DNA from 4 places in the Phyllobacterium sp. CL33Tsu genome. Region 3 is predicted to be linked to each of the others. Evidence: riboswitches for the same ligand, from Rfam matches in the RefSeq annotation. Region 3 holds a riboswitch; each other region holds the start of a gene.
What was found. A riboswitch is a leader RNA that binds a small molecule or an ion and turns the genes downstream of it on or off. The one in region 3 is predicted to bind cobalamin.
Positions count from the first base shown of each region.

Region 1: it holds a riboswitch for cobalamin, as region 3 does, so the genes downstream of both, BM074_RS11645 (CbtB domain-containing protein) here and bluB (5,6-dimethylbenzimidazole synthase) in region 3, are expected to answer to the same signal.
Region 2: it holds a riboswitch for cobalamin, as region 3 does, so the genes downstream of both, BM074_RS01785 (ABC transporter ATP-binding protein) here and bluB (5,6-dimethylbenzimidazole synthase) in region 3, are expected to answer to the same signal.
Region 4: it holds a riboswitch for cobalamin, as region 3 does, so the genes downstream of both, BM074_RS18540 (aromatic ring-hydroxylating oxygenase subunit alpha) here and bluB (5,6-dimethylbenzimidazole synthase) in region 3, are expected to answer to the same signal.

Region 1 covers NZ_FORJ01000002.1:409,636-416,842, reverse strand. The annotation lists gene BM074_RS11655 (isobutyryl-CoA dehydrogenase) at 1-360, opposite strand, end outside; gene BM074_RS11650 (cobyric acid synthase) at 470-1,918, shown strand; cobalamin riboswitch at 2,067-2,301, shown strand; gene BM074_RS11645 (CbtB domain-containing protein) at 2,350-2,526, shown strand; gene BM074_RS11640 (CbtA family protein) at 2,654-3,385, shown strand; gene cobU (bifunctional adenosylcobinamide kinase/adenosylcobinamide-phosphate guanylyltransferase) at 3,385-3,909, shown strand; gene cobW (cobalamin biosynthesis protein CobW) at 3,914-4,966, shown strand; gene cobN (cobaltochelatase subunit CobN) at 4,979-7,207, shown strand, end outside.
Region 2 covers NZ_FORJ01000001.1:345,983-353,189, reverse strand. The annotation lists gene cysQ (3'(2'),5'-bisphosphate nucleotidase CysQ) at 1-411, shown strand, start outside; gene BM074_RS01805 (FecCD family ABC transporter permease) at 408-1,427, opposite strand; gene BM074_RS01790 (ABC transporter substrate-binding protein) at 2,234-3,181, opposite strand; gene BM074_RS01785 (ABC transporter ATP-binding protein) at 3,178-3,981, opposite strand; cobalamin riboswitch at 4,266-4,480, opposite strand; gene BM074_RS01780 (transglutaminase family protein) at 4,635-7,207, shown strand, end outside.
Region 3 covers NZ_FORJ01000005.1:19,821-27,027, reverse strand. The annotation lists gene BM074_RS17075 (alpha/beta hydrolase) at 1-189, opposite strand, end outside; gene ettA (energy-dependent translational throttle protein EttA) at 673-2,322, shown strand; gene BM074_RS17060 (BglII/BstYI family type II restriction endonuclease) at 2,329-3,111, shown strand; gene BM074_RS17055 (MT-A70 family methyltransferase) at 3,081-3,725, opposite strand; gene BM074_RS17050 (MOSC domain-containing protein) at 3,963-4,571, shown strand; cobalamin riboswitch at 4,599-4,780, shown strand; gene bluB (5,6-dimethylbenzimidazole synthase) at 4,826-5,587, shown strand; gene BM074_RS17040 (DUF2293 domain-containing protein) at 5,520-5,837, opposite strand; gene BM074_RS17035 (ArsR/SmtB family transcription factor) at 5,965-6,972, shown strand; gene metF (methylenetetrahydrofolate reductase [NAD(P)H]) at 6,972-7,207, shown strand, end outside.
Region 4 covers NZ_FORJ01000005.1:327,323-334,529, reverse strand. The annotation lists gene BM074_RS18570 (L-rhamnose mutarotase) at 1-120, shown strand, start outside; gene BM074_RS18565 (Gfo/Idh/MocA family protein) at 127-1,206, shown strand; gene BM074_RS18560 (MaoC/PaaZ C-terminal domain-containing protein) at 1,207-1,662, shown strand; gene BM074_RS18555 (SDR family oxidoreductase) at 1,696-2,430, shown strand; gene BM074_RS18550 (fumarylacetoacetate hydrolase family protein) at 2,446-3,291, shown strand; gene BM074_RS18545 (L-fuconate dehydratase) at 3,350-4,633, shown strand; cobalamin riboswitch at 4,766-4,965, shown strand; gene BM074_RS18540 (aromatic ring-hydroxylating oxygenase subunit alpha) at 5,084-6,325, shown strand; gene BM074_RS18535 (FAD-binding oxidoreductase) at 6,326-7,207, shown strand, end outside.

The DNA.
Region 1 (7,207 bases), on a different contig from region 3:
CGGCACAAAGCGTTGACGTTGCTCCTCGCTGCCGAACGTATCGATCATCCACGCGCCCATGTTGTGTATGGAGATGAATGCCGAGAACGCTGGACAGGCGGCGGCGAGCGCCTCGAAGATCAGCACGGCATCGAGCCGTTTCAGGCCTGAACCGCCGACATCCTCGCGCACATAGATGCCGCCCATGCCGAGCGGTCCAGTCTCGCGGATGACATCGGCGGGAAAGTGCTTGTCGCGATCCCACGCCAATGCGTTCGGCGCGACGCGGTCGGCGGCGAAGGCGCGCGCCATGTCCTGGATCGCCAGTTGATCCTCATCGAGTTCGAACTGGCCAGCGGTCGAATCAACGCTACTGTCCATGGCACCCTCCCTGCATTTCTTATTGCTTGCCACTCTATCCCAAGCTTCCCGGGGCGCAACGTCCAAGGCAGGACTAGGAAGAGAAAGACATATCCGCTACTCAAAGCCCATGACACGCGCAATCATGTTGCAGGGAACCGGTTCAGATGTTGGGAAATCCGTCCTGGTGGCGGGTCTGTGCCGGCTTGCACACAAGCGCGGGCTGGTTGTCCGGCCGTTCAAACCGCAGAACATGTCGAACAATGCGGCGGTCAGCGATGACGGCGGCGAGATAGGCCGGGCGCAATGGTTGCAGGCGCTGGCCTGCGGTGTGCCGTCCTCCATCCACATGAATCCCGTGCTCCTGAAGCCGCAGTCGGAAACCGGCAGCCAGATCATCGTGCAAGGCAAGGTCTGGGGCCAGGCGAAGGGCCGGGACTACCAGAAGCTCAAGGGGCAACTGCTCGATGCCGTGATGCAGTCCTTTGACATCGTTTGCGATGGTGCCGATCTCGTCATCGTCGAGGGCGCGGGCTCGCCTGCCGAAATCAATCTGCGGGCTGGCGATATCGCCAATATGGGCTTTGCAACCCGCGCCAATGTGCCGGTCGTTCTCGTCGGCGATATCGACCGCGGCGGCGTCATCGCATCGATTGTCGGCACCCATGCGATCCTGCCGCCGGAGGATCGCGCCGCGATCATCGGCTATATCATCAATAAGTTTCGCGGCGACGTCTCGCTCTTCGACGAGGGGTTGGAAGCAATCACCCGGTTCACCGGTTGGCCTTCATTTGGCGTCGTGCCATGGCTGAAGGATGCTACCCGGCTTCCCGCGGAAGATTCCGTCGTGCTGGAGCGATTGGTAAAGGGGAACGGCCGCGCGCTGAAAGTCGCGGTGCCAGTGCTTGACCGCATTGCCAATTTCGACGACCTCGATCCGCTGATGGCCGAGGCTGATGTCGATGTCGTGTTTGTCCGAAGCGGGGAGCAACTGCCCGTCGATGCCGGTCTCGTCATCATCCCCGGGTCGAAATCGACGATCGGTGATCTTATACGCTTCCGGGAAAACGGCTGGGACAAGGACCTCAACCTTCACCGGCGTCGCGGCGGCTCGATCATGGGCATATGCGGTGGATATCAGATGCTCGGGCGCACGGTGCGCGACCCTGAGGGCATCGAAGGTGCAGCGACGGAAAGCGAGGGCCTCGGGCATCTCGATATCGAAACGGTGATGGAGCCGGAAAAGACCGTTCGCAATGTTGCGGCTCATTCGCTGCAATACGACGTGCCGCTGAGCGGCTATGAAATCCATCTTGGCAAGACGACCGGCCCGGATTGCAGCCGCCCGACGGCGATGATCAACGGCGTCGAGGATGGCGCGATTTCTGCCGACGGTAAGGTCTTTGGGACCTATATGCACGGGCTGTTCGGCACCGATGCCTATCGCTCCGCCTTGCTGCGTTCGCTGGGAATCAATGCAAATGCCTTCGACTACAGGGCGGGCGTCGATGCCGCGCTCGATTCGATAGCCGACCAACTGGCTGAAGTCCTCGATCTCCATGCATTGATCGCACGTTGAGTATGTAGACCTGTGCGAAATATTATCGGTTGCCCATCCTGGCGACGGATGACGAATACAGGAACACCGATCTCGAAGTGGTCCCTTGACTTTAGTAAAGCGAAAAACGTCGCGCGGTTTCGTTTGACATTCTCGGTGCTTGGTGAATAACGTTCAACCCATGATTGGTTCCCGTTCGGCCAAAGGCCATGGGATCAAAAGGGAATGCGACGGCCGTACCCATCAGGGCGGCCCTACCGCAGCCGACCCCGCGACTGTAGAGCGGCGAGGATTCATGCCAAGGCCTGAGGCGCAAGCCGAGGGCAGCCACTGGGAAACCGGGAAGGCGGCATTGATCCTGCGACCCGCGAGCCAGGAGACCTGCCAGTCATAGGGCAATGGTGCCCAAGACCGAAGGGGAATGTCCCTTCTGGCCCTGCACGGAGGTTGTTATGGCTGCACGTACTTCGACTACGATATCTCTCCCGCTCGCATCGCGTCTGACGACGGCGGTGGTTTCAATGCTGCTCGGCGTGTTCATCGTTTATGGCGTGGGTCTTTCCCATTCCGAAACGCTGCACGATACGGCGCACGATACCCGCCATTCCTACGGATTCCCCTGCCACTGAGGTTGGAGCCCGGCTGGATGTAATGATTCGGCCGCCACCGCTTAAGCATTGAAAACTGAGGGTTTATCTGGTCCGGGTGTCGTTTCGACAGCCCGGTGTCTTGATATGGGAATTCGGAGAGATATCGATGTTGGTTAAATATCTTCTGGCTACGATCGTGGCCGGTCTGTTTGCTGGTATTCTGTTGACGCCAGCCATGTATGTGCGCAGCGTGCCACTTATCCTGCACGCGGAAGAATATGAGAACGCCGCAGGCGGCCACGAGCACGAGCATGCCGCAGCGCCTGCCGCCGCCGGCGAGACAGCACCTGCCGTGGCGCCGCACACTCACGAAGAGGAAGAGGTAAGCCCGGCCCTGCCGTTCGGCCGCTTTGGTAACACCTTGCTGATCAATCTTGTCGCCGGAGCGGGTTTCGCTCTGATCACGGGCGCGGCCGCCCTGTTTCTTGGACGTAAGATCACCGTGCAGAACGGCATTTATTGGGGCCTCGCCGGGTTCTTCATCTTCAACCTTGCGCCATCGTTCAGCCTTGCGCCGGAACTGCCGGCTATGCCCGCCGCCGATCTCGCGACACGGCAAGCCTGGTGGCTCATCACGGTGCTGCTGACGGCGGGCGGCGTTTACTTTATCGTTCTGCGTGAGGAAATCTGGGCGAGGGTACTCGGCCTCGTGCTGATTGTTGCGCCGCATATCTATGGCGCTCCGGAAGCGGACGATCTTACTTCCGCCGTGCCGCCGACATTGGCATCCGAGTTCGCGGTATCGACGCTCGCGACCAACCTCTTCTTCTGGGTGGTGCTCGGCACTGCGCTCGGCTTTGCCATCCAGAGCTACGCGGCTTCGGAGCTTGAAGCCTGATGGCCGTGCTGGAGCGCGGGGTCACGTTTGTGCTCGGTGGCGCGCGCTCCGGCAAATCCTCCTTTGCCGAGGGACTGATCGAGTCATCCGGCAACGAAGCAATCTATCTTGCGACGGGCAGGGCGTGGGACGATGAGATGTCCGCTCGCATCGACCAGCACAAGGCGCGGCGCGGCGTCTTATGGACGACGGTCGAAGAACCGCTCGATTTGGTTTCCGCGTTGGAAGTGCATGCGGCCGAGGGCACAGCGGTTCTTGTCGACTGCCTGACACTTTGGGTCACCAACCTCATGATGGCCGAGCGCGATGTCATGGCGGAAACGGCAAGGCTTGCCGCAGCGCTGCCGCATCTTAAAGGTGCGGTCGTTTGCGTCTCCAACGAGGTTGGCCTCGGCATCGTTCCGGAGAACCGCATGGCCCGCGACTTTCGCGATCATGCCGGACGTCTTCATCAGGCCGTGGCTGGCGCCGCGGAAACAGTCTATTTCGTAGCAGCAGGTCTGCCGCTCAAAATGAAGGGATAACAACATGCAGGGTCAGAAGATTCCAGCAACGGTCATCACCGGCTTCCTTGGTTCGGGCAAGACGACGATGATCCGCAATCTGCTCGAGAATGCCGATGGCAAGCGCATCGCGCTGATCATCAATGAATTCGGCGATCTCGGTGTCGATGGCGGGTTGCTCAAGGGCTGCGGTATTGAGGCTTGTCGCGACGAGGATGTGATCGAACTCAACAATGGCTGCATCTGCTGCACCGTGGCTGATGATTTCATCCCGACCATGACAAAACTGCTCGATCGGCCCGATCGTCCTGACCATATCGTCATCGAAACCTCTGGCCTTGCGCTGCCGCAGCCGCTGGTGGCGGCCTTCAACTGGCCGGAGATCAAGACGCAGGTGACTGTCGACGGCGTCGTGACCGTTATCGATGCCGCCGCAGTTTCGGAAGGTCGCTTCGCCGACGATCACGACAAGGTCGACGCGCAGCGGTCGCAGGACGAATCGCTCGACCATGAGAGCCCGCTCGAAGAACTCTTCGAGGACCAAATCCGCGCGGCGGACCTCATCATTCTCAACAAGACCGATCTCATCAGCGGCGATGAACTCGACGGGGTGAAGGGCGACGTACAAAGCCGTTCGGTGCGTGCCCTCAACATGATCCCCGCAAGCTTCGGCAGGATCAGCAACCAACTGCTGCTTGGCCTTGGCGTCGGTACCGAGCAGGATATTGCCAACCGCAAGTCGCATCACGAGATGGAGCATGAAGCCGGCGAGGAACACAGCCATGACGAATTCGAGAGCTTCGTCGTTGGCCTCGGGCCGGTTTCCGAGCCGAAGTCTTTTGTCGAGAAGCTGAAAGGCGTGATCGCCGATCATGACGTTCTGCGCCTCAAGGGCTTCGTCGATGTTCCGGGCAAGCCGATGCGCCTCGTTGTCCAGGCGGTAGGCTCGCGCATCGAGCATTATTTCGATCGCAGCTGGCATCCGGGCGAGGAGCGGCAGACACGGCTCGTCGTCATCGGCCTTCACGATATCGACGCGGTAGCCATCGAATCGGCGATGAACGCGGCGGCTGCCTGATAGGGAAGACTGATGCATCTCCTGCTTGCCCAGAAAGGCACGATAGCCGAAGGCACCGAGGCAATCGATCTCGGCCAGACGCCGGGAGACGTGCTTTTTCTTTCGGCGGCCGATACGGAGCTGGCCAGCCTTGCCTCGGCCCAGCGCCACAATGGCGAAGGGCTCTCCTTGCGCCTCGCCAACATGATGGCGCTGGCGCATCCGATGTCGGTCGATGCCTATGTCGAACGCACCGCGCGTCACGCCAAACTGATTGTCGTGCGCATCATCGGCGGCGAGAGCTACTGGCCTTATGGTCTCGAAGCGCTCCACGCCTGCGCGATCAATCACAAGGTGCAGCTGGCGGTTCTTCCGGGCGACGACAAACCCGATCCCGGCCTTGATCGCTTTTCGACGGTGCTGCGGCAAGATCGAGACGCGCTCTGGCACTATCTGCTTGAGGGCGGTGCGCAAAACGCGAGCCGTTTTCTCGACTATTGCGGCGCGATTGTCGATGGAGCCGAGAAACCGCAGGAGGCGGCGCCACTGCTGAAGGCAGGCCTGTGGTGGCCCGGCGAGCCGTCGCCATCGCTCGACCTGTTGCGGTCGCATTGGCAGGCGGACGCGTCGATCGTTGCCATCTGCTTCTACCGCGCACTGGTGCAGAGCGGACAGACCCAACCGGTCGAGGCGCTGGTCGATGCCTTGAGGCTCAAGGGTCTCAATCCCTTGCCCGTGTTTGTATCGAGCCTGAAAGACCCGGTTTCCGTGGCGACGCTTGAAAGCATATTCGGCGAGGCGGCACCCATCGTCGTCCTCAACGCCACGGGATTTGCGGTTTCGGCGCCCGGCGCTGCGCGCAAGCCCACCGTGCTCGAACATGATGGCGCGGTCGTTCTACAGGTAATTTTTTCAGGATCGAGCGCCGAGCAGTGGCGCGCTTCGGATCAAGGTTTGTCTGCCCGCGATCTCGCCATGAATGTCGCGTTGCCGGAAGTGGACGGGCGGGTTCTCACCCGCGCCGTCTCGTTCAAGTCGGCACGGACGTTCGATGAGGCTGTCGAAGCCAATATCGTCACGCACGAGCCCATGCCGGACCGCATCGGATTCGTGGCTGAACTTACGGCGAACTGGTCGGCGCTTAGGCGCGCGGCGGCGGGGGAGAGGCGTGTGGCGCTGGTGATGGCCAACTATCCCAATCGCGATGGACGGCTCGGCAATGGCGTCGGCCTCGATACGCCAGCCGGGACCTGGGGTGTACTTACCGAGATGATGAAGCAAGGCTATGCGGTCGCGGACATTCCGGCGGATGGCGATGCACTTATAAAACACCTGATGGCCGGGCCGACCAATGCGGCGAGCGACGGCCGCGAGATTCGCGAAACCATTTCTCTGAATCATTACAATCGTTTCCTGGCATCCCTTCCGATCCCGATTCAGCGAGCCGCTACCGAACGCTGGGGCAAGCCTGAAGCCGATCCGTTTTTCCTTGAGGGAAGACAAGCATTCGCGCTGCCGCTTGCCCGCTTTGGCGAAACCCTCGTCGGGATCCAGCCGGCGCGCGGCTACAATATCGATCCGAAGGATAGTTATCACTCTCCTGATCTCGTTCCGCCGCACGGCTATCTCGCTTTTTACGCCTATCTGCGCGAAGTCTATGGAGCGCATGCGATCGTCCATGTCGGCAAGCACGGCAACCTTGAATGGCTGCCCGGCAAATCGCTGGCACTTTCCGAAACCTGTTACCCGGAAGCGGTGCTTGGGCCGATCCCGCACATCTACCCGTTCATCGTCAACGACCCGGGCGAGGGCACGCAGGCGAAGCGCCGGTCCTCGGCCGTCATCATCGACCATCTGACGCCGCCGCTGACGCGCGCCGAGAGTTATGGGCCGCTCAAGGATCTAGAAGCGCTTGTCGATGAATATTATGAAGCGTCCGGCGTCGATCCGCGCCGGTTGGTGCGGCTCAAGGTGCAGATCCTCGATCTGGTGCGCGATATCGGGCTCGACCACGATGCCGGTATCCATGACCACGATGCCGACGACCTCGCGCTGCAGAAGCTCGATGCCTATCTCTGCGATCTCAAGGAAATGCAGATTCGCGACGGCCTCCATATATTCGGGCAATCGCCGCAGGGGCGGCTTTTGACGGATCTCGTAGTCGCGCTCGCCCGCGTGCCGCGCGGCTCCGGCATCGGCGCAGACCAAAGCCTGCAGCGCGCGATCGCCCGCGATCTCGGGCTCGACGGCTTTGACCCGCTG
Region 2 (7,207 bases), on a different contig from region 3:
TTCACCGGCGGCTCCGAGGGGGCGCAACAAGTGACGATCGATCGCAACGGCAGCGTGCTCGAACGTTACGCCATTGCCTGCCGTTCAGCCCCCGACGTTCTGGTCGCGGTTGCGAGCCGCTCGCACCGGACGCCTGAAACCGACGCCTATCTCGGCCAGTTCGCCATCGCCGATTGTGTTTCGGTTGGTTCATCGCTGAAATTCGGCCTGCTCGCGCGCGGCGAGGCTGACATCTATCCGCGGCTGAGCCGCACCATGGAGTGGGATACGGCGGCGGGCGATGCCGTATTGCGCGCGGCCGGCGGCATGACCTTGACGCTCGAGGGCCGGCCGCTGACTTACGGGCGGCGCAACCAGGCGCATGACGCGGATTTCGCCAACCCGCACTTCGTGGCTCGGGGCCGGCTTTAGCCTCGCGGTTTTCGCAAGAGCATCGTTACCACGAAGAACGCCCCGACCGAACTCGTCACGATTCCGATCGGCAACTCTTGCGGCGCGAGCAGCAGGCGCGCGGCAAGGTCGCTGAGCAGGATCAGGATGGCGCCGAAAATGGCGCAGGCAACGATCAGTCCGGCGTGAAGCTGGCCGGCGAAGCGGCGGGCCATGTGCGGGATCATCAGGCCGACAAATCCGATGACGCCGGCAACCGAGACGAAAATCGCGGTCGAAAAGGCGCATACGATAAAAACGACACTGCGCGTGCGCGCTACACGCACGCCGAGGCTTTCGGCGGTGCTTTCTCCGGCGAGAAACGCATCGAGCCGGCGGTGGTTGAAGAGCGCAAAGGCGAGGATCGCGGCAAGGCCGGTGATCGCCAGCGGCAGATTATCCCACCGCGCTAGGCCGAGACCGCCGAGTGTCCAGAACAGCACGGAGTGGGCGGCGCGCTGGTCGCCGAGGAAGACGATATAGTTGGTGAGTGCGGCAAAAAGGAACGAGACGGCAAGACCCGCGAGGATCAGCCGTTCGGGTCCCTGGCCTTCGATGCGCCGAACGAGCACCAGCACCAGCAGGGCCGCGAGCATGCCGCCCGAAAACGCGGCAATCGGCAAGGTCCAGATGCCGAAGCGATCGCCGAAGATGCTGATCACCGAGACGGCGCCGGCGGCCGCACCCGAGGAGAGGCCGAAGAGGAACGGGTCGGCGAGGTCGTTGCGCGTGACGGTCTGCAGCATCGCGCCGATGACGCCAAGGCCTGCACCGACGCAGAGCGCAAGGATGACGCGGGGCAGGCGAAGGTCGATGATGATGCGTTGCACCGGCGCGGCGACGGACGTGTCGCTGAGACCGGCGGCATTTGCAAGTGCACGCATGACGTCGTCGAGCGGGATCAGGGTCGAGCCATAGGCAATTGAGGCAAGGACAAGGGCGAGCATCGCCACGCTTCCGCCGATAAGCATGCGTCGTTGCGCGGGGGCGAAGCTCATTCACCCCCCTCTGGGCTGCCGCCCATCTCCCCCACAAGGGGGGAGAAAAGCCTGCAGTCATCTCGGCGCAATACCCTGCCGGTGGCGACTGAACTAATCGCCGGAAGCCAATCGATCTCCCCCCTTGTGGGGGAGATGCCCGGCAGGGCAGAGGGGGGCGAGTGGATCATTTCGTCAATGATTTTCGAATGCGTTGCCGCCTTTCCCTCCCCCTTGTGGGGAGGGTGGCTGCGCAGCAGCCGGGAGGGGCATGCCTGGGATGCCTCGAAGGGCTTCGCGGTCGCAAGAACCCCGCCCCGGACCTTCGGTCCGACCCTCCCCACAAGGGGGAGGGAAAGGCGCGAACCCGCAGAGGCCAACGCCTCTTTCGAGTAGCGAATGTGCGAAACCGCCAATCGATCTCCCCCCTTGTGGGGGAGATGCCCGGCAGGGCAGAGGGGGGTGAGTGGATCATTTCGTCAATGACTTTCGTATGCATGGCTCCGCCTTTCCCTCCCCCTTGTGGGGAGGGTGGTTGCGTAACAGCCGGGAGGGGCGTGCCTGTGATGCCTCGAAAGGCTTCGCGGTCGCAAGAACCCCGCCCCGGACCTTCGGTCCCACCCTCCCCACAAGGGCGCGAACCCGCAGAGGCCAACGCCTCGTTCGAGTAGCGCGTGTGCGAAGCCGCCAATCGATCTCCCCCTTGTGGGGGAGATGCCCGGCAGATCATTTCGTCAATGACTTTCGTATGCATGGCGCCGCCTTTCCCTCCCCCTTGTGGGGAGGGTGGCTGCGCAGCAGCCGGGAGGGGCGTTGCTGGTCACCCCTCAAAACGCTTCCGGGTGCATCGCACGAGCTATCTTGCCGATAGCCTCGATATTGGCAGGGCCGGGCGTGATCTCGGCGTAGCGCAGAGCGACGAAGCGTTCGTTCTTCACCGCATCCGTCTCCTTCATCGCCGGGTGTGATTTGAGGAAGTTCAAAAGCTTCTGATAGCCGGCATCATCCTGATAATCGAGAAGGACGAGGAATTGGGGGTTGCGCGCGGCGACCGTTTCCCACGACGTCGTGCCCCAGCTCGTCTCCATGTCGTCCATGATGTTGACGCCACCGGCTTCGCGGATCAATGCCGACGGCATGGCGAACTTGCCGGCCGTGAACGGCTTGTCCTCACCGGAGTCATACAGGAAGACGCGGGTGTCGCCGTTCCCGCCGATCTTGCCCTTGATCGCGGCAAGCTCCGCCTTCCAGCCAGACACCAGCTTGTCGGCCTCGGCGTCCCTGCCGAAAATCTTGCCGAGCTTTTCAATATCGCCATACAGCAGATCCATCGAGGCGGCGGGACGATTCTTGTCGAGATGAACGCAGCTCTCCGTCAGGACGAGCGTCTTGATACCGTAGGGGGCGAGCGTGTCCGGTGTAACGTCGCCGCCCGGCTTCATGCCGTAGTACCAGCCGGCAAAGAAGAAATCGGGATTGGCGGCGACGAGGTTCTCGATGGTCGGATATTTGGGTGCAAGCTCGGGGATCGAACCTTGCTGCCTCTTGAACGCTTCATCTAGCTTGTACCAGCCGGTGATGCCGGTCACGCCGACGATCGAGGGCTGGAGGCCGAGCGCGAAAGCCATCTCGCTCATGTTGATATCCTGGATGACGGCGCGTTTCGGCGCCGCGTCGAAGGTCAGCGGCGTGCCGCAATTGTCGACAGTGACCGGAAAGGCATATGCCGGCGCGGATAGCAGCGTGAGCGCGAGTGCGATGAGGGCTTTTTTCATGGGAGTCTCCGTGACTTATCAGATTGAACGGGGCCGGGAACGTCGAACACCATGAGTTCGCGGTCCTGATGCGGGTGGCGCAGGCGCAGGACGTCGAGGTCGAACACGTCGCTGACGATCCGCGGGGTCAATGTCTCGTTGGGCGTGCCGGTGGCGACGATCTTGCCGGCATGCATGACGGCGACATGGCTGGCGAACGGCGCGACGAGCGGCAGGTCGTGCAGGACGGCGACGGTGGTGATGCCGAGCCCGGAAACGAGCGAAAGCAGGGCGCTGCGTGCCTTCGGATCGAGGTGATTGGTCGGCTCGTCGAGAAACAGGATCGCCGGTTGCTGGGCGAGAGCGCGCGCCAGCTGCAGCCTCTGCCGCTCGCCGCCGGACAGCGAACCAACCGTCCGCGCCGCAAATGACTCTACGCCGGCACGATCCATGGCTTCCCCAACAATCTCGCGGTCCGTCGCGGCGCTGTAGCGCCCGCCATGCGGAATACGGCCAAGCGCTACATAGTCGATGGCGCGCAACTGGCGGTCCGGCGTATCCGTCTGGCCGACGAGGGCGAAGCGGCGTGCCCGATCCAGCGGGGTCAAGCGGTTAATATTCTCGCCTTCAATGTGAATGGCCCCGCTTGTCGGCGCCGCAAGCCCCGCCAGCATCCGCAGCAGCGTGGATTTGCCGGCGCCGTTCGGACCGATGATGGCGAGCCGCGATCCGCGTGAAATTTGCAGCGATGCAGCTTCAACCAGGCACTTGCCGCCGATTCGATAGCTGACCGTGTCAGCGCTGAGAAGGATGGAATTCATGGCTGGCGTTTTCCGGCAATCGAAAATTTTCGCACCCAGGAAACTTCGATCAAATTATGTAATGTTATATCGTATGATAGCAAACGCGAAGTAATGTCAACCGGCAGGATCCAGCCAGGGTGCGGGCACAGGCGATGATGATGATGAGGGTCGATGTGCATACCTGTCCTTCATGAGGACAGGAACAGGGAACGTGGATATTCCAATCACGGCACGCCTCAGCAGTTGCTCAAGGTCATCCGTAAACGGCAACATCGCATCGCTCCCGGTACACCCCGTCCGGTTCGAATCATTTGCTTGATGGCAGGTCTCCTGGCTCGCGGGTCTCAGCTTTGCCCGGCCTTCCCGATCGTTCGATCAGTGGCATCGTCAGGCAACGCTCGCCGCTTACAGTTGCGGGGGCAGCCACGGTCTCGGTCCCTATTGGGTACGCCTCACCGTGTTCCCTTTTCATCTCCGGTGTTGTCATCCCGGAGAAACCATCGGCGCGGATGCTATGCGGGGATTTCTCCGCTGGCAAGCACGTTTATACGGCAAAATTCTCAAGTGCTAAAATAATTGGCAATAGGACATTTTAAGACGTGCCCTATGAAAGAGAGTAGTTTAGGTTTCAGTTTGTTTCGCGCGATGCGCGGCCAGTTATTTGAGGCGATATGGCAATTCACGCTGCGGTCTACCATCTGACGCACTATAAATATGACCGTCCGATCATGCTCGGACCTCAGGTCATTCGCCTGCAGCCTGCGCCGCATTCGCGTACGAAGGTTCTCAGCCACTCCCTAAAAGTCAGTCCTTCCAATCACTTCGTCAACCTGCAGCAGGATCCCTACGGGAATTTTCTCGCCCGCTTTGTGTTTCCCGAGCCCGTCACCGAACTGAAGATCGAGGTCGACCTCGTTGCGGACATGACGGTCTACAATCCCTTCGATTTCTTCGTCGAGCCCATCGCGGAGACGTGGCCCTTCGCCTATCCTGAGGATATCCGGGACGACCTCTCGATCTATCTGAAGCCGGAGCCAACGGGTCCGCTGCTGAGCGCGTTTCTTGCAACGGTCGACCGCAACCCGACCAATACGGTGAATTTCGTCGTCGACCTCAATGCGCGTATCCAGCGTGAGGTTGGCTATGTCATCCGCATGGAAACCGGCGTGCAGGAGCCCGATACGACGCTGGGCGTCGCGACCGGTTCCTGCCGCGATTCCAGCTGGCTGCTCGTACAGGTCCTGCGCCATCTCGGCATCGCGGCCCGGTTCGTCTCCGGCTATCTGATCCAGTTGAAACCCGATCTCGTCGCCCTTGATGGCCCGGCGGGCACGAACAAGGATTTCACCGACCTTCACGCGTGGTGCGAGGTTTATCTGCCGGGCGCGGGCTGGATCGGACTTGATCCGACCTCGGGCCTTCTGACCGGCGAAAGCCATGTTCCGCTCGCCGGAACGCCGCACTACAGAAACGCCGCACCGATTTCCGGCATGGCCGAACCCGCCAATGTCGAGTTCAATTTCGACATGCATGTGACACGGGTCTCCGAACACCCGCGCATAACCAAACCGTTCTCGGACGAATCCTGGGCCGCGCTTGATGCTTTGGGCGACAAGGTCGATGCGATGTTGACGCAGCGCGACGTGCGGCTGACCATGGGCGGTGAGCCTACCTTCGTGTCGATCGACGATTTCGAATCCGGCGAATGGAACACCGATGCGGTCGGCCCGACCAAGCGCGAAAAGGCCGACATGCTGATCCGCCGACTGCGCGATCGCTTTGCGCCCGGCGGCTTCCTGCATTACGGGCAGGGCAAATGGTATCCGGGCGAAAGCCTGCCGCGCTGGACCTTCTCGCTCTACTGGCGCAAGGACGGCAAGCCGATCTGGGTCGATCCGAACCTCATCGCTGCCGAAAACAGCAAGGGCGAGATCAAGCCGGCGGACGCCGAAAAGCTCTTGACCGGCATGGCGAACGTTCTTGGCGTCGAGACGGAGATGGTCGCGCCGGCATATGAGGATCCGGCCGAGTGGCTGGTCAAGGAAGGCAATCTGCCGGCCAATGTCGATCCCTCCAATTCCAAACTCAAGGACCCGGAAGAGCGCAGCCGCATGTCCCGCGTCTTCGAACGTGGCCTGACTGAACCGACGGGTTATGTGCTTCCGGTACAGCGCTGGAACAGCCAGGCTGTCGCCGGCCCGCGCTGGCGCAGCGAAAAGTGGACGACACGCCGTGGCAAGCTCTTTCTGGTGCCGGGAGATTCGCCGGTCGGATACCGCCTGCCGCTCGGAGCGCTGCCGCACGTCCCGCCTTCGGAATATCCTTATATCGTGCCCGTGGACCCCTCCGTGGAACGCGGACCGCTTGCCGACTCGATTGCTCAAGCAGAGCCGGCGGGCCGGGACACGCCGCAGGCTGTCGCGTCATTCACAGCCGCCGAAGGGGGCCAGCAGGAGCGGGTCGAACAGGAACTGGGCGATATCGGCGGTGCGGTGCGCACCGCGATCTCGGTTGAGCCGCGCGAGGGCCGCCTCAGCGTATTCATGCCGCCGGTTGAAGCGCTGGAGGACTATCTCGAACTCGTCGGCGCCGCCGAGGCTGCCGCGGCGAAGCTCGGACTGCCGGTTCATATCGAGGGCTACAGTCCGCCGCAGGACCCGCGCATCAACGTCATTCGCGTAGCGCCGGACCCGGGTGTCATCGAGGTCAACGTCCATCCTGCCGCCAACTGGCGTGAGTGCGTCGAAACGACAACGGCGATCTATGAGGAAGCGCGCCAGTCGCGCCTCGGCGCCGACAAATTCATGGTCGACGGCAGGCACACCGGCACGGGCGGCGGCAATCATGTCGTTGTCGGCGGCGAAACGCCAAATGACAGCCCGTTCCTGCGGCGGCCGGATCTCTTGAAGAGCCTTGTTCTTCACTGGCAGCGGCATCCATCCTTGTCCTACCTGTTTTCCGGCCTCTTTATCGGCCCGACAAGCCAGGCCCCGCGCATCGACGAGGCGCGCCATGACAGTCTCTATGAGCTCGAAATCGCCATGGCGCAGGTGCCGATGCCGGGTCGCGGCGCACCGCCTCTGCCCTGGCTGGTCGACCGGCTTTTCCGCAACCTTTTGATCGACGTCACTGGAAACACCCACCGGGCGGAAATCTGCATAGACAAGCTGTTCTCGCCCGACGGACCAACGGGACGGCTTGGCCTCGTCGAGTTCCGCGGCTTTGAAATGCCGCCCAATGCCCG
Region 3 (7,207 bases):
GTCATGGGCATAAACGTGAAAGCCCCTTTCGCTTAGAAACTGCGCAAAACGGGCATAGCGCAGGGAGTGCTCGCTGACGCCGTGGCAAATCTGGACAATGCCGCGTGGCTCCGCTTCTGCCTGCGAGACCCGAACGGCAAGCGCGGCCCCCGTCGCAGTGCGTATTGTCTCAACCTCTTTAAATGCCATTCGCAGCCTCCCGCCCGCAATTGAAAGGGTGGCGCGCGATTAGTCAATGCGGAATAAGTCCATATCAATATCGCCCAAATTATCGCGGTGCTGCCTATTAAATAAACAGACAAATCTTTGTGCAACTTTCTTTTGCAAAACCACTTGCAATCGATAAAAACATGCCGCAGAACTTCACTCCGAAAGAAACGGGTTCTGACCTTTCGTCGCTGTTGCAGATGATCGAGCTGCCCATCTTGCCAGTTACATGGCCGTTCAAGGGAGAAGAGGACGCTCCCCGAATGCGGCACCAGAGGGGAAACCGGGTGACGGAAATATCCGCGCCCGGTTTCGCTCATTTTGGGACAGGTTTTATCTGAAACCAGTGTTGGGTGCGGGCGGGGCCGCGAAATAAAACGCCCGCGCATTGCCACCGGAGCGCCTTTCCCCTAAATACGGCGCAACTTCATTCACACGAATACGAACATCGGAGTGACGCGCGTTATGGCACGCCAATTCATTTATCATATGGCCGGTCTCAATAAGGCCTATGGCACCAAGAAAGTTCTCGAGAATATTCATCTCTCCTTCTATCCCGACGCTAAGATCGGCATTCTCGGCCCGAACGGCGCCGGCAAGTCGACGATCCTCAAGATCATGGCGGGAACGGACAAGGAGTTCACCGGGGAAGCCTGGCTTGCTGATGGAGCAACCGTTGGCTATCTCGCCCAGGAGCCTGCCCTCGACGCCAGCAAGGACGTCATGGGCAATGTGATGGAGGGTGTCGCCGACAAGAAGGCAATCCTCGACCGCTATAACGAACTGATGATGAACTATTCCGACGAGACCGCCGATGAAGGCGCCAAGCTCCAGGATATCATCGACGCCAAGAACCTCTGGGATCTGGAATCGCAGGTCGAGATGGCGATGGAGGCGTTGCGCTGCCCGCCGGGCGACGCCGATGTCACCACGCTCTCCGGCGGTGAACGCCGCCGCGTCGCGCTGTGCCGCCTGTTGCTGTCGCAACCTGACCTGTTGCTTCTCGACGAACCAACCAACCATCTCGATGCCGAAACGACTGCATGGCTTGAAAAGCACCTGCGGGAATATCCCGGCGCCGTTCTGCTCATTACTCACGATCGCTACTTCCTCGACAATGTGACCGGCTGGATCCTCGAACTCGATCGCGGCCGCGGCATCCCATACGAGGGCAACTACTCGGCCTATCTCGAATCGAAATCGAAGCGCATGCAGCAGGAAGGCCGCGAAGAGGCTTCGCGCCAGAAGGCACTTGAGCGCGAGCGCGAGTGGATCGCCGCAAGCCCGAAGGCACGCCAGGCCAAGTCCAAGGCCCGTATCAAGGCCTATGACGAACTGGTCGATGCGGCCAACGACCAGCGTCCGGGCGACGCCCAGATCATCATTCCGGCAGGCGAGCGCCTTGGGCAGGTGGTGATCGAGGCTGAGAACCTCAGCAAGTCCTTCGGCGACCGGGTCCTGATCGAGGACCTTACCTTCAAGCTGCCTCCGGGTGGCATCGTCGGCGTCATCGGTCCGAACGGCGCCGGCAAGACGACATTGTTCAAGATGATCACTGGCCAGGAAAAGCCTGACTCCGGATCAATCCGCATCGGCGACACAGTCCATCTCGGCTATGTCGATCAGAGCCGCGATCACCTCAAGGGCGACAAGAACGTCTGGGAAGAGATTTCGGGCGGCAACGACATCATCAAGCTTGGCAAGCACGAGATGAATTCGCGTGCCTATGTCTCTGCCTTCAATTTCAAGGGTGGCGACCAGCAGCAGAAAGTCGGCAATCTATCGGGCGGTCAGCGCAATCGCGTGCACCTTGCCAAAATGCTGCAGTCGGGCGGCAATGTCCTGCTTCTCGACGAGCCGACCAACGACCTCGACACCGAAACGCTTTCGGCGCTCGAGGATGCACTTGAGAAGTATGCGGGCTGCGCCGTGATCATCAGCCACGATCGCATGTTCCTCGACCGCCTTGCGACGCATATCCTTGCCTTCGAAGGTGACAGCCACGTCGAATGGTTTGAAGGAAACTTCGAGGAATATGAGAACGACAAGATCCGCCGCCTCGGCCCGGACAGCGTCAATCCGAAGCGTCCGACCTACAAGCGCTTGACGCGGTAAGGCCGCATGTTCGAGCGGCTGAAGGAACGCGGTTTTGATATACTGGCGCTTCACCACGCCGAAGCCATCGTCACCATGGACATGGCCGGCGCGGAGAACGACCTCGAAACGGTCCTGCTCGATCTGACGATCCCCGTCACCGAAATTGTCGCGGGCGGGGGAGGCGAGGCGCGACTGACGCAGCGTCTGCGCCGTGGTCTCGCCGAACGGGGCTGGAGCAAGCGCAATATCCGCGTCCGCAAGACCGTGCGCTGGTCCGAATTCGATGAGGAAAGGGAGGTCGCCTCCCTCTCTCATGAAATCGACCACGTGAAGGCATTCGGGCCGCAAGGCTCGGTGTTCGCGCTCGAAATCGAGTGGAACAACAAGGATCCGTTCTTCGACCGCGACCTTGAAAGCTTCAAGCGGCTGCACGCCGAGGGCGCCGTCTCCGTCGGCGGGCTCATTACCCGCGGCGAGAGCCTTCAGAACGATATGCGGACGATCCTGCGCCGCTTTGCAGATGAAAGGGCTGTCGATGAACTCGGCCAGCTCGACAGCTTCAATTATGTTCCGACGGGGCGTCAGCGCGAAATGATCCTGACAAGGGCCGAGCGTACCGGCGACTTCCGGCAAGCATGGGTCGATGCATTCGTCGGCGACAAGTTCGGCGAGGCGACGACCCATTGGCGCAAGCTGCGCGACCGCGTCTTGCGCGGCGTCGGAAACCCGTGTCCGCTTGTCCTTATCGGCATACCTTCATCGGTGGTAACGTTCGATCACTCCGCGGCCTCCGCTGCGGAATTATAGGCGTAGGTCTTCCAGGTCGGCTTGTAGTCTTCGTCGGCCTGATTGCCCCAATAGGTCCAGTTTGGCCGCGTCCCGCGCGCAAAAAGTTCGAGATAAGGACCCTTCGAGCAGCTTTCGATCAGATCGTACTGCTCGTCGGGCTTGCGCGAGTGTTCGCGCTTGCGCGACGAAAGATAGTTCACCTGGCTGCGGCCTGGCGCCAGTGTGCGGGCGTTCTTGCCGCGAACCCCGAAGAGCAAGACTTCGGTGACGTTGCGAAAATAGAAGCCCACGCCGCGCCCGTCAGAGCCGCCATCCTTGCGCACCTTGTGCCAGATGATGTTCGACTTGTACTCGAATCCCCAGGATTGCATGACCCGCAGCCCCTCCGGCAGCAGCGCATTCGGCACCCACAGGTAGAGATGCGCAGGTTGCGCCGTCAGGTCGGCGATCGGCAGGGCGCAGATATCGTCGGTCGTCATCGTGCCGTAGCGCGACAGGCGCTTGTGCTCCGGAGCGACCTTTCCGGTGCGATTGGTGAAGCGCCACGGCGGATCGGCAAGGACGGTGTGATAACGCTTTCCTGCGGTTCGTTTCGCCAAATCTATGGCTGCGTCCATAACTTCAGCGTTCACGACAAACCTCCGGTGAGAAAAGAACGAAAGCAGAACACATAACGATTGTCAATCGGAGACGATTCGCCTTTCCAGTGGGTTATAGCATGCCATAGGCGCAAGGTATTGCCGAGCCGCAATAGTTCACCGAATTCTCATGACTCTTTTTGACAGATTCATCAGGGATATTCGCTGGTGTTGCCCGCAGTTTTTCATAATATGCGGCGGCTTTCACGGCGCATATTTTCAGGAGCGTTTATGAACGACCTTTTTTCAACCGGCCCCGAGATATTGCCCGCGCGCAAGCTCAGTGGGCGTGTCAGCGGCCTGTTCGAGGCACGCGCCGGCGATTTTGTGACGGCGCCGTCAGCGGAACTCAACGTCACTTTCGACGGAATTGTCGGTGATTTCCATGCCGGCCCGACGCGGAAATCCGGCGGTCGCGAGCCTTGGTATCCGCGCGGCACCGAAATGCGTAACGAGCGGCAACTCTCGATTCTTGCGCCGGACGAACTCGTACAAGTTGCAGCCGGCATGGGGCTTGCCGAACTCAGGGCCGAGTGGATCGGCGGCAACATGCTGATCGACGGGATCCCGTCGCTTTCGATGCTGCCGCCACGGACGCTGATATTTTTCGAGGGTGGTGTCACGTTGAAGGTCGACGGCCAGAACGCGCCCTGCAAGATTGCCGGGCGCTCGATCGGCGAACATGCGGGAACGGCCGACCATACCGCGACTGCGCTCGATTTCGTTCGGGTCTCGCGGCGGATGCGCGGCATCGTCGCCTGGGTCGAAAAGCCTGGAACGATCGGCAATGGCGAAAAGGTGGATGTGCGCATTCCCGAACAATGGATTTATCGCCCCTGAGGCTTGCGCGCGCCCGGGAATTGTGGCGAATGATCAGGCAGGTCCGGTGCCTGCGGCAAGCGTTGCGGGAGAATCGGGAAGCCGGTGAAAATCCGGCACGTGCCCAACGCTGTAAGGGGGATGGACGCGCATTTGCCACGGAACTTCCGGAAGGCGCGCGGCTCAGTTGAACCTCAGTCAGAAGACCGGCCGGACCTCATAGCTCGAACCGCGTGGACGGCGGCGAGAGTTTCAAGCGTTGTTGGGAGCAAACAATGCACGATAAATGCCATGGTCCGACTGCCGCCGACAGTTTTTCCAAAGATGAACGCGCGGCGGTCTACAAAGCCATCCATACGCGCCGCGATGTGCGCGACCAGTTTCTTCCCAAGCCCATACCCGACGAGGTGCTCATGCGCCTGCTCGATGCGGCCCACCATGCGCCTTCGGTCGGCTTTATGCAGCCCTGGAATTTCATCCTGATCAGCGATCCCGAGCGCAAGCAGGAGGTGCACCAGGCCTTCACCCGCGCCAATGAGGAAGCGAGGGCAATGTTCACTGACGATCGCCAGGCGCTTTATGCTGCGCTGAAACTCGAAGGCATTCTCAAGGCGCCGCTCAACATCTGCATCACCTGCGATCGCACCCGTGGCGGGCGCGTCGTCCTTGGCCGCACCCATAACCGTCAGATGGACCTCTACAGTACCGTCTGCGCAGTACAGAATCTCTGGCTTGCAGCGCGCGCCGAAGGCGTCGGCGTCGGCTGGGTCAGCATCTACCATGATACCGACATGCGCCGAATTCTCGGCATTCCCGCGCATGTCGAGATCGTCGCCTATCTCTGCGTCGGCTACGTGGATGAGCTCTACCAGGCGCCGGAGCTTGAGCAGCGCGGATGGCGCAAGCGACTGCCGCTCGATGAACTCATATTCCGGGGCCGGTGGAGTGGATGCGATGATCCAGGAACGCTCAGCTCGGATCATCCTCATCCGGATCAAGCAGGCGTGTCGCCCGCCACTCCGTCAGTTTCCGGTTGATCGCTTCCAGCACGAAGAAACGCGCCGATTCCTTGTCGTAACCGTCGTCACGAAGCACATCGTAATCCGTGTGCTGGTGGCGGACATGGGCGACCGTCGCCAGCCACACCGCAATCGGCGGCGGCAGCGTCTTCATATGCGGGGCATTTGCGGCGGCGCGGATCGGCTCGGAATCCGAATAGGGTACGGCCGGTAGCAGAAGTGTCAAAGCCTTGTTGATGGCGCGCTGGCGGTTTGTTCCGATGCTCATGCCGCTATCCTAGCCGATTCTCGTCCTATTTCAGGCGCGGCAAAAAATGTCGTCAACGGCAAAAACAACTTGCTTATGCGGCGTTTGTCACATAAACATATCTTTATGTCTTTTGAGGATTGGAAGCATGGACAAGCGTAATCTCAACCTGGACCTGATGGTCGATACGCTGAAAGCGGCGGCCGAGCCGAGCCGCCTGCGCATCCTCGCGCTCCTGTCACGCGGCGACCTTACAGTTTCCGATCTCACCTCAATCCTTGGCCAGTCGCAGCCGCGCGTGTCGCGGCATTTGAAGCTGCTGTTCGAGGCCAGCCTCATCAATCGCTACCAGGAGGGTTCCTGGGCTTATTTCCGCCTGGCCGACTCGCTGATCGTCGGTGACATCGCCCGGTCGCTGCTCGACCGCCTCGATTTTTCCGATCCTTTGCTCGAACGCGACCTCGAGCGGCTTTCCTCGGTGAAGTTGCAGCGGCGCGAACGCGCAGCCGCCTATTTCAGCGCCAATGCAACGAGCTGGGATATGATCCGGTCTTTGCATGCGCCGGATGGCGCGGTGGAAGCAGCGCTCCTCAAGATCGTCGGCCGCAAGCCGTTTCAGGCGATGCTCGATGTCGGCACGGGGACGGGCCGTCTGCTCGAACTCTTCTCGCCGCTCTATATTCGCGGCGTCGGCATCGACATAAACCGCGACATGCTGACGGTTGCTCGCTCCAATCTCGATCGCGACGGGATTACCAATGCGCAGGTGCGCCATGGCGATGTCTATTCCCTGCCGGTGGATCGCGAATCCTTCGATCTTGTTACCGTCCACCAGGTTCTGCACTTCCTCGATAACCCCGCCGAAGCAATCCGCGAAGCGGCACGTGCATTGCGGGCAGGCGGGCGCATGCTCATCGTTGATTTTGCTCCGCACGAACTTGAGTTCCTGCGCGACAACCATGCCCATATGCGTCTCGGCTTCAGCGATGCGCAGATGCGCGAATGGCTTACGGAAGCCGGTTTGATGCTCGAAGAGAGCACGGAACTTGAACCGAAAGACAAGAACAAACTAACCGTTAAACTGTGGCTGGCACGCGACCCGCGCCTGCTGATTGCAGATCCCGATTTAACCTCCCGCGTCACGGAGAGTGTCTGATGAGTTTCTTTCGCCAATCGCGCCGCCCCGATATCGGTCACAATATCCGTGTGTCCTTCGAGTTCTTCCCGCCGAAGACGGAAGTCATGGAGGAACGGCTTTGGGAGACGGTGACGCGCCTTGCGCCGCTCAATCCCGAATTCGTCTCGGTGACCTACGGTGCCGGCGGTTCGACGCGCGAGCGGACCGCCCGCACGATCAACCGCATCCTGACCGAAACAGACGTCAATGCCGC
Region 4 (7,207 bases), 310 kb from region 3:
GCAGCGGACCCGAGGAACCAGGAATGGTGGGCCGAGTGCATGCCATGCCAGATTCCGCTTGAAACCAGGGCCGAAGGCGAGTGGTGGGCGACGATGGAAGAAGTGTTCCATCTCGACTGATGAGGAATAGTGATGCGTTTTGACCCCATGGCCCTGCAGCAGAGTTGGCCATTGCCTGAAAAGCCAAGGCCCATCGTGACCTTCGGTGCCGGCAGCATCGTCGGCGATGCGCACTACCCCGCCTATCGGAAGGGCGGCTTTCCGATTGCCGGATTGTTTGACCCCGACCTCGACAAGGCGCGCAAGCTGGCTGATCAGTGGGGCGTGACCGCCTACGCGTCGCTGGCGGAAGCCGCTGCGGTGGAGGATGCGATCTTCGATCTGGCGACGCCGCCTTCGCGCCATGCGGATGTGTTGCGGGCGCTGCCGCAGGGATCGTTCGCGCTGATCCAGAAGCCTATGGGGAGCGATCTTGGAGAAGCCTCCGAAATCGTGGAGATTTGCCGCGAGCGCAATATCACGGCCGCCGTCAACTTCCAGCTGCGCTTTGCGCCGATGATGCTCGCCCTGAAAGATGCGATTGCGCAAGGTTGGCTTGGCGACGTCATCGATTTCGATGCCTGGCTGGCGCTTGACACGCCGTGGTCGCTCTGGCCGTTCCTCGCTGGCCTGCCCCGAGTCGAGATCGCCATGCATTCGATCCATTATATCGATCTCATCCGCCAGATTCTCGGTAATCCGCTGGGCGTTCATGCCAAGACGCTGGGGCATCCGAACCACAAGGTCGCGCAGACGCGGACGAGCGCCATACTCGATTACGGCGATACAGTGCGCTGTGCTCTATCCATCAACCATGACCACAAATTCGGCCGCAAATTCCAGGCCTGCGAGTTCCGTATCTGCGGCACCGAAGGTGCTGCCTATGTGAAGCTTGGGGTCAATCTCGACTATCCGCGCGGCGAGCCGGACGTGCTGATGATCTACCCGAAGGGCGGCTCGGACTGGATCGACGTTCCCCTGAAGGGCGCCTGGTTCCCGGATGCCTTCGTTGGGCGCATGGCCAATCTGCAGCGTTTCGCGAGCGGGGAAGACGAGACCTTGGTCAGTTCGGTCGAAGATGGCTGGCAGACGATGGCGCTGGTCGAGGCGGCTTATCAATCGAGCGCAACGCCGGCAACGCCGCTGGCGAAACTGGCGGAGGCGTGAATGGCCGAACAGGCGATCTATTTCGAAGATTATGAACTCGGCCATGTACGCGTCACGTCCGGGAGGACGATCACCGAGACCGATTTCGTGGTGCATGCCGGCCATACCGGCGATTTCTTCCCGCACCACATGGACGCGGAATTTGCCAAGACGACGCCGTTCGGCCAGCGCGTGGCGCACGGCACGATGATCTTTTCGATCGGCGTCGGGCTCACGGCGAGCCTGATCAATCCCGTGGCTTTTTCCTATGGCTACGACCGGCTGCGCTTTGTGCGCCCGGTGTTCATCGGCGATACGATCCGGACCCGCGTGACCATCAGCGTCAAGGAAGATGATCCGAAGCGCACCGGCAGCGGTCGCGTGGTCGAGCGCTGCGAAGTTCTGAACCAGCGCGACGAGGTGGTTCTCGCCGCAGATCACATCCTGATTGCCGAGCGCAGGGCATCGGGTGCATGACAGGCACGATACGTGTCGAAATGGAGGTTTGAAATGACAGGCAAGCTTGCGGGCAAGCGCGTTCTCATCACGGCGGCAGGGCAGGGCATCGGGCGGGCATCCGTGCTCGCATTCGCCCGCGAAGGCGCAATCGTCCATGCGACGGATATCAACGAGCAACTTCTCGATGCCTTGCCCAAGGAAGACAGTATCCATCCGCGCGAGCTCGATGTGCTGAAAACCGACGAGGTCAACAGGGTGATCGGCGAGATCGGGGCGATCGACATCTTGTTCAATTGCGCCGGTTTCGTGCACGGCGGCTCGATCCTCGAAATGCCGGATGCCGATCTCGACTTTGCCCTCGACCTCAACGTTCGCGCGATGATCCGTACGATCAGGGCGGTGCTGCCCGGAATGATCGAGCGAAAGGATGGCGCGATCGTCAACATGTCTTCCGTTGCAAGCAGCGTGAAAGGCGTGCCGAACCGCTTCGCCTACGGCGTGACCAAGGCCGCGGTGCTCGGTCTGACCAAGGCGGTGGCCGCCGATTACATCACGCAAGGTATTCGCTGCAACGCGATTTGCCCGGGCACGGTCGAAAGCCCGTCGCTGGAGCAGCGCATGCGCGCCGGGGGCGACTATGAGACGACGCGTGCGGCATTCATCGCCCGCCAGCCCATGGGACGCCTCGGCTTGCCGGAAGAGATTGCCGATCTTGCCGTCTATCTTGCCGGCGCGACCTACACGACCGGTCAAGCCTACAATATCGATGGCGGCTGGACCGTCTAACCAAAGGAATAAACGATGAAATTTCTACGCTATGGCGCCCCCGGACAGGAAAAGCCCGGCATACTCGACACTAAGGGCCAGATTCGCGATCTCTCGGGGAAAGTCAGCGACCTTTCGGGCGCCGTACTCGATCCAGCAGCGCTGGCAAAGCTGGCCGATCTCGATATGGATGGCCTTCCGCTCGTCGAGGGCGCCCCGCGCCTTGGTCCCTGCATTGCCGGCACCGGAAAGTTCATCTGCATCGGCCTCAACTATGCCGACCATGCAGCAGAATCCGGGATGGCCGTGCCACCGGAACCCGTGATCTTCATGAAGGCGACCTCCGCCATTGTCGGGCCGAATGACGACCTGCTCATACCGCGCGGTTCGGAAAAGACCGACTGGGAAGTGGAACTCGGCGTCGTCATCGGCCGTACCGCAAAATATGTCAGCGAAGCCGACGCGCTCGACTACGTCGCCGGCTACTGCACCGTCCATGACGTCAGCGAGCGCGCGTTCCAGATCGAGCGTGCCGGGCAATGGACCAAGGGCAAGAGCTGCGACACGTTCGGGCCGACCGGTCCGTGGCTGGTAACGAAGGAAGAGATCGCCGACCCGCAAAACCTCAAAATGTGGCTCACCGTCAATGGTGAGACGATGCAGAACGGCTCGACAAAAACCATGGTTTACGGCGTTGCCTTCCTCGTCTCCTATCTCAGCCAGTTCATGAGCCTGCAGCCCGGCGACATCATCTCGACTGGTACGCCGCCCGGTGTCGGGATGGGCATGAAGCCGCCGCGCTATCTCAAGGCGGGCGACGTCATTGAGCTTGGAATTGAAGGCCTTGGCAACCAGAAGCAGGTGGCGCGCGCCGACACCTGATCATTTGCGACAAACCAAAATTGAAAACGAGATTACTGGGCAATTTCAGGAGCAAGACATGACCCGCATCACCGATCTTCGGGTTTTCGACATCCGTTTCCCTACGTCGCAGGGGCTTGACGGTTCCGACGCGATGAACCCGGATCCGGATTATTCGGCGGCCTATGTCGTTCTTGATACGGACACGGATGGTCTTGCCGGGCACGGCCTCACATTCACTATCGGGCGCGGCAACGAGATTTGCTGCCTCGCCATCGAAGCGATGAAGCATCTCGTCATCGGACTTGAACTCGACTGGGTGAAGGAAAATCCGGGACGCTTTTGGCATTTCATCACTGGCGACAGCCAATTGCGGTGGATCGGGCCGGACAAGGGCGCCATGCATCTTGCCACCGGCGCCGTCGTCAACGCCGTCTGGGACTTGCTGGCCAAGGAAGCCGGCAAACCAGTCTGGCAGCTGGTCGGCGAGATGACGCCGGAGGAAATCGTCAACATTGTCGATTTCCGCTACCTGACCGATGTTCTGACCCGCGACGAGGCACTCGACATTCTGCGGAAAGCGGATGCCGGTAGGGCCGAACGCATCGCTGCCCTCAAGGCCGAAGGCTATCCTTGCTATACGACCTCCGCCGGTTGGCTGGGCTATTCCGATGAAAAACTGCGCCGGCTTTGCCAGGAGGCCGTCGACGCCGGCTTCAACCACGTCAAGATGAAGGTCGGGCGCGATCTCGAGGATGACATCCGCCGGCTGACGATTGCCCGCGAAGTGATCGGGCCTGATCGTATCCTGATGATCGATGCCAACCAGGTCTGGGAGATCAACGAGGCCATAGACTGGGTGAAGAAGCTTGCCTTCGTCAAGCCGTACTTCATCGAGGAACCGACGAGCCCGGACGATGTCGCCGGGCATCGCAAGATTCGCCAGGCGATCAAGCCGGTCAAGGTGGCGACCGGCGAGATGTGCCAGAACCGGATCATGTTCAAGCAGTTCATCGCTGAAGGTGCCATCGATGTGGTCCAGATCGATTCCTGCCGCATGGGCGGGCTCAACGAGGTGCTGGCGGTGCTGCTGATCGCGGCGAAATACAATCTGCCGGTCTGGCCGCATGCGGGTGGGGTTGGCCTCTGCGAATATGTGCAGCATTTGTCGATGATCGACTACATCGCGGTATCGGGCACCAAGGAGGGGCGGGTCATCGAATATGTCGATCATCTGCATGAGCATTTCGTCGATCCCTGCGACATTCGCAATGCCGCCTATATGCCCCCTTCGATGCCCGGGTTCTCGATCGAGATGAAGCCGGAATCGATCAGGCAATATCTGCATCGCCCAATGGTATGATCGGCGTCTGTGCCATAAATCGACAGCGCTTGGGGTCAAGGGTGCGGCGCACCATTTGACCGAAATGCTGCGTGTCGCCGTTCGTAAATGGGATGTCGTTTCCGCACCTATTCTTTTCCAAAGCCCGATGCTTTTATCGTGACCACTTGAGGTGCCGCTTTCTAGGGAAGGCGGAGAATTGGGAAGCCGGTTAAAACCCGGCGCTGCCCCCGCAACGGTAGTGGAGTAAAACGCGGCAAAACAGCCACTGGGAGTGCACCCCGGGAAGGCGCCGTGAAGTCTGAGAAGGCAACTCCAGAGCCCGGAAACCAGCCTTGAGGGAAAAAACCGACTGATCGCGGTGGGCGATCAAGGAGCATGGCTTTGTGCGGTCGACAAACGTTGGCTGTACGGACGTTCTTCTCCGTCACCACCAGTCAGTTCTTTGCAGGCTTAAGGCGAGGACGCGACATGGACATTCGCAATGAACTTCTCCGGAATCTCAGAACCCGGAAACCGGGCTACGGACTGGAACAGGCTTTCTACTCGGACCCAGACTATTACCGTCTCGACATGGAGACGATTTATTATCGCGACTGGCTGTTCATCGGCCATGATTGCGAAGTCGCCAAACCCGGCAATTATTTCACCGTGCAGGTCGGCGACTACCCCGTCGTCATCGTTCGCGACCGTCAGGGACAGATTCGCGCCTTCCACAATTCCTGCCGTCATCGCGGCTCGCGCATCTGCGCGGGTGACAAGGGGAGCTCGGCAAAGCTCGTCTGCCCCTATCACCAGTGGACGTACGAGCTCGATGGACGTTTGCTTTTTGCCCGCCAGATGGGAGACGATTTCGACGCGAGCCAGTTCAGTCTGAAAACGGTGCATTGCGAGAGCGTCGGCGGCTACATCTTCATCTGCCTGGCGCAGATCGCGCCCGATTTCACCCCGACACGCACCCTGCTCGAGCCGTACCTTGCGCCACACCGGCTGACGGAGACCAAGGTCGCCTTCCAGAGTTCGATCGTCGAGAAAGGCAACTGGAAGCTCGTCTGGGAGAATAACCGCGAGTGCTACCATTGCGCCGGCAACCATCCTGAGCTTTGCAAGACCTTCCCGGAGGCGCCGAGCGCCACCGGAATTCAGGGTTCGAAGGAAGATCCGGAAATGGTATCGCACTGGGACAAGTGCGAGGCTGCCGGTTTGCCAAGCGTATTCCGCATCGCTGAAGATGGGCAGTATCGGGCGACCCGTGTTCCGCTCATCAACAATGCCGAGAGCTATACTCTATCGGGCAAGCGCGCAGTCGGCCGTCAACTCAGCGACGACGTCAACGCCAGGAGCATAGGTTCACTGCTCCTCTACCATTATCCAACGACCTGGAATCACATCCTTGGCGACCATGCGATCTCTTTCCGTGTCTTGCCACTCGGTCCGAACGAGACGCAAGTCACGACCAAGTGGCTGGTTCACAAGGATGCGGTCGAGGGCGTCGATTATAATCTCGAAGATCTGACGCATGTCTGGCTGGAAACCAACGATCAGGACCGTCGCATCGTCGAGGAAAACGCGTTCGGCATTCGCTCGCCGGCCTATGAACCCGGTCCCTATTCGGTCGAGCATGAAGGCGGCGTCCTTCAATTCCTGGAATGGTATAGCAATGCCATGGAAGCGCGGCTTTCCGGCGATACGAAACTCAGCAGGGTTGCTTGAATGAACATTGGCGTTTCCCAGAATTATCCGCACCTCGACCAGATGCAGCCGTGGAACGACCGGCTGCATCTTCTCGAATGTCTTTCGGTCGTCGAGGAAGCGCCCAATGTGAAGACCTTCACCTTCCGCTCGGATAATCATAACTGGTTTCGTTATGAGCCTGGCCAGTTCATGACCTTCGAGCTGCCTGTGCAACCGGAAGCGGTTTTGCGCACCTTTACATTGTCATCGAGCCCCTCCCGACCCTTCACCGTCGCCGTGACGGTCAAGGCGCAGGAAGATAGCATCGGCACGCGCTGGATGCTCGATCATCTCATGCCGGGCGTGCGCCTCAAGGCCTTTGGCCCGCTCGGCGACTTTTCGATGCGCAAGCATCCCGGCAGCAAGTATCTCTTCATATCAGCCGGCTCAGGCATCACGCCCATGATGTCGATGACGCGCTGGATGCATGATTGCGCGCCGCAGAGCGATATCAATTTCGTTACCTGCGCGCGGCGTCCGAGCGATATCATTTTCCGCAAGGAACTCGAATATCTGACGAGTTGCATGCCGAACCTGAAATTGACCTTCCTCATCAAGGAGCACGAGATGGGGCAGGTCTGGACCGGCATACGCGGCAGGCTCGAAACGCCGAAGCTGCCGCTGCTCGCCCCGGACTTCAAGGACAGGACCATTTTCTGCTGCGGTCCGGTAAGCTTCATGCGTGATGTGCGCAATATGCTCGAAGCGTCCAGATTCGACATGGCCCACTACCATCAGGAAAGCTTCGGCCCGGCGCCCGAGCCTGTTCTGCCGATGCTCGACGGGATCTCCACGGAGCCGGCCGCGAGCGCGACGGTGACGTTCTCGATGTCGGGCATGGAGGTGCCATGCGCGGCCGGA